Regions from separate parts of the Rouxiella sp. WC2420 genome, predicted to be linked through region 1. Evidence: predicted binding sites of a transcription regulator. Region 1 holds the regulator's gene; the other holds the start of a gene.

The links. Region 1 encodes PurR, which represses purine synthesis genes. Its sites were predicted from a motif close to CANGCAAACGTTTGCNTG; they were not measured.
Region 2: cvpA (colicin V production protein) is a predicted target of PurR. The motif match lies at 2,222-2,239, and genes of this name have one in related genera.

What each region holds. Positions count from the first base shown of each region.
Region 1 covers NZ_CP165628.1:3,411,963-3,416,395, reverse strand. The annotation lists gene punC (purine nucleoside transporter PunC) at 1-885, opposite strand, end outside; gene punR (DNA-binding transcriptional activator PunR) at 1,055-1,957, shown strand; gene purR (HTH-type transcriptional repressor PurR) at 2,003-3,028, opposite strand; gene AB3G37_RS15745 (C40 family peptidase) at 3,417-4,328, opposite strand.
Region 2 covers NZ_CP165628.1:1,450,686-1,455,118, reverse strand. The annotation lists gene purF (amidophosphoribosyltransferase) at 71-1,588, opposite strand; gene cvpA (colicin V production protein) at 1,619-2,110, opposite strand; gene dedD (cell division protein DedD) at 2,468-3,235, opposite strand; gene folC (bifunctional tetrahydrofolate synthase/dihydrofolate synthase) at 3,225-4,433, opposite strand, start outside.

The sequences.
Region 1 (4,433 bases):
CGCCTGCGTTAATGTTGCAATTAAATATAGTGAAATAACGCTAAAAGCATAGCCGAATAAAAGCCAGGGTAGTAGTCGAGAGCCATCAATTTTGGCGATCAACATACGGCAGCCGTAACCACCGAATAAAAATGCAATGGTTTGAGGCACATAGCTGAGCCCTATTGCCGATGGGCCATACCCCATATTGCTTAAAATAAACGGCGAACCGGTGAGCCAGGCAAAAAATCCAGCCGAACTTGCTGCATAAATCAGTACGTTACCGCTATACACTGGCGATGTGAGCATTGCCGCAAGCCCGCTTTGTGGCTGAGATTGCTGTGCAGCCGTTTTGCGCGATTCTTTTAATGTCAAAGTAAAGAACAGCAGCAGCGCGCCGATCACCAGCAGCAAGGCAAATATAACCCGCCAATTGAAATGATTAAGCACATAGGCGCCGACTAGCGGGGCCAAAGCTGGAGAGAGCGCCACCAGCGGCATGATGCTGGCAAAGGTGCGCTTGGCTACCTCAGAAGAGTAGCGATCTACGACGAGAGCCTGCCAGCTTACCGCCGCTGCACAAACGCCGACTGCCTGTAAAAAACGCAGCACCAGTAACAGTTCGCTACTCTGTACCCAAATCATCCCCAGACAGCTCATTGAGAACAGGCCCAGCCCGCTCAGCAAGATCGGGCGGCGGCCAAAACGATCCGACAACGGGCCCCAAAACAGCTGAGCGACGGCAAAACCGCCAAGGAAAATGCTCAGGCTTGAGCTTATGGCGCTGGCTGAGGTCGCCAGGTTTTCCTGCATGCTGCCAAATGCGGGCAAATACATATCGGTGGCTAAAAAGCCAAGCATGCTCAAGCCGGCAAGATAAAGTAAAAATCCAAATGAGGGTTTCATGATGTTCTCTTATTAATCTAAAAAGCAGTCAAAAGTATCGTAGGGTACTTGAAGCACGGGAGTGTATCTGCTTGGCTTAGTGGTTGTGAAACGTTAATATTTGCACTATGCGATTAAAAAATTTGAAAGCAGAAGGGTGAAGTGATGTGCAAGCAGAAAGGAGGGCGGCATGTGGTCTGAATATTCACTGGAAGTGGTGGACGCCGTTGCCAGAAATGGCAGCTTTACTGCCGCCGCGCAGGAGCTTAACCGAGTTCCATCGGCTATTAGTTATCAAGTGCGGCAGTTGGAGGAATGGCTGGCCGTGCCTCTGTTTCACAGACGCCATCGTGATGTAGAGTTGACACCTGCGGGTCGGCTTTTTGTTGATGAAGCTCGCATACTTATCAAAAAAATGCTATCCACCAGGCGTCAATGCCAGCAGGTGGCCAATGGCTGGAGCGGGCAGCTGCGGGTTGCCGTTGACCGTATCGTCAAGCCGCGCCGAGTCAGGCAGCTGGTGGTCGATTTCTATCGCGCTTTTCCCGATACAGAACTGCAGATTCAGGGCGAAGTATTTAACGGGGTTTGGGACGCGCTGGCAGACGATCGTGCGGACGTCGCTATTGGAGCCACTAGCGCAGTGCCGGTTGGCGGCCGTTTCAGTTTCCGCGACATGGGGACACTGCCGTGGCACTGTGTGGTCAGCGCAAAACATCCTTTGGCCGAGCAGCAGCAGGCTCTGGACGACGAAGCATTAAGACCTTACCCTGCGCTATGTATTGAAGATACCTCAAGAAACTTGCCTAAACGCGATACCTGGACACTGGACAATCAGCGGCGGCTAGTGGTGCCTGACTGGACCTGTGCGATTGACTGCTTATGCGAGGGGCTGTGTGTCGGCATGCTGCCAGTGCACATGGTAGAAAGGGAAATCACCGAGAACAAGCTGGCGGTGTTGAAATTGGCTAACAGTTTCCCCGAGAGCCCTTGCTGCCTGACTTGGGACCAGAAAAATCACTCGCCTGCGCTGGACTGGCTGCTCAATTATTTAGGTGACAGTGAAACGTTGAATCAGGAGTGGTTGAGGTAAAAACACGCCTGTAAGAGCAGACGTGTTTTAATTGCAGGGCAGAAATTAACGGCGATAGTCGCGGAATGGACCATCGGCAACCGAGCGCCTTTCAACCAGTTTCGGTTTGACTTCGATAGTCTGCTGAACTTCGCGTTTGCTGATAATGCGGTCGAGCAGCATAGTAAAGGCCATTTCGCCCAGACGCTCTTTCGGCTGATGAACCGTAGTCAGTGCCGGAGAGAAATAACGCGCGTTTCGCAGGTTATCGTAACCCATCACCGAGATATCTTGCGGAACGCGCAGGCCCATTTCATCGGCAGCGCAGATTGCGCCCATCGCCATTACGTCACCGCCGCAGAATACGGCAGTAGGTCGCTGTTTCTGATTGAGAATCTGTTGCATTGCCTGATAGCCAGATTCTGGTTCAAAATCACCCTGCACGACCCATTCATCGCGAACTGGAATATTCGCTTCGCTCAATGCTTTCAAGAAACCACGATAACGACCGCCGCCGGTGTTGCGGTTCAGTTGTCCCGGGATCGCGCCAATGTCACGATGACCGCGTTCGATAAGATAGCGGCCAGCAAGATACCCCCCCGCAAAGGCGTTATCGATAATTGAGTCAGTGAAGTCATTCTGTGCTTCGCCCCAGTCCATAACGACCATCGGGATCGAGCGGTACTCTTCTAACATTGCCAGCAGTTCATCCGGGTATTCAGCACACATTACCAGCAGGCCATCGACGCGCTTTTGCGCCAGCATCTGTAGATAGGCTTTCTGTTTTTCCAGATCATTGTGCGAATTACATAAGATAAGCGTATAGCCTTTGGCGAAGCAGCTGTTCTCTACAGCCTCAATAACTTCTGCAAAGTAGGGCGCTTCGCTTGAGGTCGCCAGCAGTCCAATGGTTTTTGTATTATTAACCTTCAGACTGCGCGCTACGGCACTCGGGGAATAGTGCAAATCTTTAATGGCTGCGCGGACTGCAGCTTTGGTTTCTTCGGCGACGAAACGGGTTTTATTGATGACGTGCGACACGGTTGTAGTCGAAACACCTGCGCGCTTAGCGACATCTTTGATCGTGGCCATGTAAAAATCACTCCTGAACTAACCCTTTCCAGCACGTTAGTTTTTTGTTAATCGTTTGCCTGCGTGCATTCAACTGCGTAAATCATTTTATGCAGTCAAATCGTTGGATGGTTCCAGGAGGGCCTGAAAGAAGCGTCGGTCAACTACGGCCGGGCACACAGCGTGGTAACCGCTAATTTTCTCTTATATCTTAAAAAAGGGGAAGCCAAATTTGTGTTTTCGCCTTAACTCAGCGCATTGAATGGCTTAAATGAGGGAATGAGGAAACAAAAAGGGCGATTTCTTATCGCAGAAATCGCCCTTGACTATTTTATCTATTCCGCCGACGGCGTTAAATTTAAACCATTCGTTAAATGCTATTCACAGGTGTTAAGCGAGAAATCATTATTTAACGAATCGTTTTTGGCGTCATTACGCGGCGTGCACCTACATAGTGATCTTGCCAGTAGTTATCTGCCAGATAACTGATTTTGATGTCTTCTCCGGTACGCGGTGACTGAATAAACTTACCGTTTCCGAGATAAACACCTACGTGATCTGCTGCGCCGCGTTTGGTAATTCTGAAGAACACCAGATCGCCTGACTCAAGCTCACCACGTTGTATCGGGGCCGCGTCGCGCAAATGGTACATTTCATTGGCGGTGCGAGGCATTTTAATGCGCATCAAATCTTTGTAGGCATAATAAACCAGGCCACTACAGTCGAAACCGGTACTCGGTGAGGTTCCACCCCAGCGATAAGGTTTGCCAACTTGGTGCATCAGCTTGTTCATCGCGGTTTCTTTGGCATGTAGATACTTTTTCTTGTGTGCCGCGCTTAGTGTAAGGGGGGCGCAAGTATCGGCTTTTGCCTGGTGCTTACGATGTCGCCCGTAAGCTTTTTTTCCGTCTTTCGCACAAACCACATTAGATGTGGTGGCAAGAGAACGGGTAATTGATGTTATTTCTTTTTTCGGCTTTTCAGTTTTGTGACTTGCAAGTCGGGCTGCTACCGGTTTTTCGTTCTTTCGTCGCACCAACTTAGTGCTGGTAGGGTGCTTGTGCTCAACCGCGGCTTTGGCATGAACAGGTTCTTTGGTCTTGCTATGTTCTTTGGCTTTTGATTGTTCTTTGACCGGAACAATTTTTGACTTTTTATTGCTTCTGGCTACAACTTTTCGCTTTCGTCGCTCATCAGGTTTTGCCTGACTAACGTGCTTTTCTGCCTGTTGAGCAGAAACACGATTCGTTGGCGAAGCATGCGCCAAATTCAAAAAAAGCTGGGTAAACAGCAGCACAAAAAGCGTAAACATTAAACGCATGGCGTCGCTACCAATATTAGGCCGAAGTTAAACATCTAAAGATGTCCCAGTATTCCCCAAAAGCGGGAGACAAAACAGCACGAATTGCTTCGATTCTAATTCATA
Region 2 (4,433 bases), 2.0 Mb from region 1:
CAGAAATATCAGAAGAGTACCGCCTGCCCCGCCCCGCATAGCAGGTCAAGACAGGCGGTAAGAAGGTCAATTAACCTTCGTTATGCATTTCGAGGTTTTCCGCTTCCTGCTGGCCGCGCAATGCCTGAGCATCGTCGTTACGCAGAGCGTCGAGGTATTCAAGGTAGTTCTGGTCAACGTCTTTGGTGACATAGATACCGTCGAAAACAGAGCATTCAAACTGCTCGATATCCGGGTTCTCTTCTCTCACCGCGTCAATCAGGTCGCTCAAATCCTGGAAGATCAGCGCGTCTGCACCAATCATCTGATTGATTTCGCTCACTTCACGACCGTGGGCGATCAACTCGTTGGCGGTTGGCATGTCGATACCGTAAACGTTCGGGAAGCGCACTTCCGGCGCAGCCGAAGCCAGGTAAACATTTTTTGCGCCTGCATCACGGGCCATCTCGACGATCTGCTGCGAGGTAGTGCCGCGTACAATGGAGTCATCAATCAGCAGCACGTTTTTATCACGGAACTCGGCGCGGTTGGCGTTGAGCTTGCGGCGAACCGACTTAACGCGCTCCTGCTGGCCCGGCATGATAAAGGTACGGCCAACGTAGCGGTTTTTCACAAAACCCTGACGGTATGGCTTGTTCAGGATACGGGCGATTTCCAGGGCGATGTCGTTAGACGTCTCCGGAATTGGGATCACCGCATCAATTTCCAGATCTTCCCATTCGCGAGCAATTTTTGCGCCCAGTTTCTGGCCCATACGGCGGCGCGCGCTGTAAACCGAAATCTTGTCGATGAAAGAATCAGGACGAGCGAAGTAGACATACTCGAACAGGCATGGATTGTACTGAGGATTCTCGGCACACATGCGCGTAAACAGTTGGCCCTTCTCGGTGACATAAACGGCCTCACCCGGCGCTACGTCACGCAGGAACTCGAAGCCCAGCGTATCCAAAGCTACACTCTCGGACGCCACCATATATTCACAACGACCGTCTTCCAGGTCGCGCTTGCCGATCACCAGCGGGCGAATGCCGTGTGGGTCGCGGAAAGCCAGCATACCGTGGCCGATGATCATTGCCACGCAGGCATAAGCACCGCGAATTTTAGTGTTCATCGCCGCTACAGCAGCAAAAATGTTGTCAGCTTCCAGCGGATAATGCTGGAAACGGTCCAACTCGCTGGCAAGAATGTTCAGCAAAATTTCAGAGTCAGAAGTCGTGTTGACGTGGCGACGTGCGCCTTCAAACAGCGTGCTTCTTAATTCGTGTGCATTCGTCAGGTTACCGTTGTGGGCAAGCGTAATGCCGAACGGAGAGTTGACGTAAAAAGGTTGAGCCTCTGAAGCGCTGGAACTGCCAGCCGTAGGGTAACGAACGTGACCAAGGCCCATGTTGCCCTGCAAACGTTGCATATGCCGTGCTTCGAATACATCCTTCACCAGGCCATTCGCCTTACGCAGGCGGAAGTTGTTGTTGCCATCAATGGTGACGATGCCTGCGGCATCCTGCCCACGGTGTTGTAACACCGTTAACGCGTCATAAATCGACTGGTTTACCGGCATGAAACCGGCGATACCGACAATACCGCACATGTTGTCTTTTCCTCATCAGCGCTGCCAAAGTTAAATATGCTTTGGCAAGAAACTCGACGTGCTCTGCAGGTAGTCAAAGAACCACCTGATGATATAACTAAACTGCGGGATCAACTGTGACTGCTTCCAGTCTTCACTCTGCGAAAAGCTGGTAAAGGTGTCGAGAAAGAACAGCCCTGCGGAAACGATTAACACGCCGCGCAGTGCGCCAAAACAGACGCCTAATACCCGGTCGGTACCTGATAGCCCGGTACGCTCGACCAATGAACTGATCACATAGTTGACAATGGCACCTACGATCAACGTCGCGATGAACAAGATACCGATTGCGATCCCGTTTCGGACGACTTCATCTCCGAAACGTGTGAAATAGACGGCGAGGTAAGGATAATAGTGGCTGGCAACAAAGAAAGCGCAACCCCAGGTTACCAATGATAAGGCTTCGCGAACAAAACCCCGAATCAGGCTAACTAAAGCAGAAAACCCGATAACCGCAATAATGACGTAATCAATCCAGACCATCACTTTATCTGTCTCTCATCCAGGATAAGACCCTCTATCTTTCTCGCAAAAGCGACAATGATTTTGGGAACAACTCGCCCGGCATCCATTTCGCGGCGAATTCTAACAGAAAAAGAAAACGTTTGCGTAGGGGAAATCTGCCGGTCAGCCAAATTAATCACAACGGTGAAAAAAACATCAATCACCGCAAAAAGATAACAAAACTTGCGAAAACTTTATTAAATAATAAAGGCACATAACGCTTACTGTATCCCACCTTAAATCGCGTGAGATACCTGTTACTGCCTATGCCCCGGCCACGCAGATAACTCGCAGACCAGGGCATAGAGGGTGAAGCATTAACTGAATGAAAGCCGTTTAGTGCGCAGCGTAGGAACGCACGACTCCGCTTAATCCGCTGACGCTTTTCAGCTGCGGCAATGAAGCCTCAAGATTTTGCTTATTTGCCTCAGGACCGACAAACACTCGAGTTATCTGTCCTTGTACCGGCGAGGACGGAACCGTGTAGGCGCGATAACCCGAAAGACGCAGTTTAGCGACGATTTCATTCACCTTGTCTGCGTTTTTCAACGCTCCCAGCTGAACAACATAAGACTGACCAACCGGCGCTTTTTCCGGCGTTTGCGGTTTGGTTTCAGTCCTGGTTGTTTCTACTGGCTTAGGTTCTGCTTTTTTCGGCTCGGCTTTTTTCGGTTCGACCGGTTTCGACTGCGCCGTTCTGCTCTGCTGTTGCTGGCGAGACTCGGTCATTGTCGGCGGCGTCAGCGTTTTTGGCTGACTGACCATTTTGGGCTGAGAGGTCGATTTTGGCGGCAGTGTGGTCTGTGGCGCGCTGCCCCCCTGATCATCTTCACCCTGTGCCTGAGCCGCGGCGTGTGCTGCCTCGGCGGCTCCGGCATTGACCGCTTCGCCCGCGCCTTCCGGCGGCTGGGCTGGCAACGACTGGGTCACTGGACCGGCACTGCCCTGCACTTCTGTATCACCCGCTTTTGGCACCAGAGGAATAGAGGCAAACTCATCCTCATAGTGCTTCTTTTTTCCATCAAGCAGCCCGGGAAGAATAATCACTCCCAACGCGACCAGAATTACGGTGCCAACCAGACGATTTTGAAACTTACTTGCCACTGGTATTCCCCGTATCCAACGCAGCCATCACATGCGCTACGGTATGAAATGATCCACAGACTATAACAATATCCTGACTTTCAGCATCCTGCATCGCCTGTTTCCATGCGCTCACCACGTCAGTGAACGAAAACGCACCGGGAAGATGCTCTGTCAACGCAGCAACGCCGGCACCGCGCGGGCCTTCCAGCGGCGCACAGTACCAGACATCAACCTGCGGCTTAAGGCAGTCCAACGTCCCGGCTATGTCTTTATCCAACAACATGCCGATAACTGCACGTACTTTTCCACCCTGCCTTGGCAAATCAGAAAGTTTACCGGCCAGATAACCGGCAGCGTGCGGATTATGCGCTACGTCGAGGATCAGGCGCGGCGCTTCGCTGACCAGCTGGAAACGGCCTGGCAGAGAAGCCTGTTGCAAGCCGTGGCGAATTGCATCAATGGAAACGTTTAGCTCGCAATAATGTAGCGCGGCCAGCGCAGTTGCGGCATTAGCCAGCGGCACGTTAGGCAGCGGCAGGTCCTCCAATGCAACGCCGTCGGCGTCACAGCGCCAGCTCCAACTATTTTGCTCCACCTGATAGTGCCAGTCATGGCCCACGCGATGAAGCTCAGCGCCTTTCTCGCGCGCAACCTCTGCAATAGTGGCTGGCATATCAAGCTCACCAACCACCGCTGGTCGCTGACCACGGAACACACCGGCTTTTTCGCGACCAATACTTTCGCGATCCGGGCCCAGCCAGTCAGTATGGTCTAGCGCAATACTGGTAACGACGGCGACGTTGGCATCAACAATGTTGGTCGCATCTAAACGACCGCCCAGTCCGACTTCCAGAATTACCACATCCAGCGCCGCCTGTTTGAACAGCTGTAGCGCCGACAGAGTGCCGTATTCAAAATAGGTTAATGACACCTCGCCGCGTCCCGCCTCAAGCAGGGCGAAAGACTGGCAATGTTCGGCTTCGGTAAGCTCCTGGCCCTGAATGCGCACGCGCTCGGTGTAACGCACCAGATGCGGCGAGCTGTAAACACCGACGCGATAACCGGCTGCCATCAGCACGGCTTCAAGCGTGCGGCAAGTAGTGCCTTTGCCGTTGGTTCCTGCCACGGTGAAAACCTGAGGCGCGGGGGTTAACAGATCCATGCGGGTGGCGACCGTTTTAACGCGATCGAGACCCAGTTCAATGGCCTGAGAATG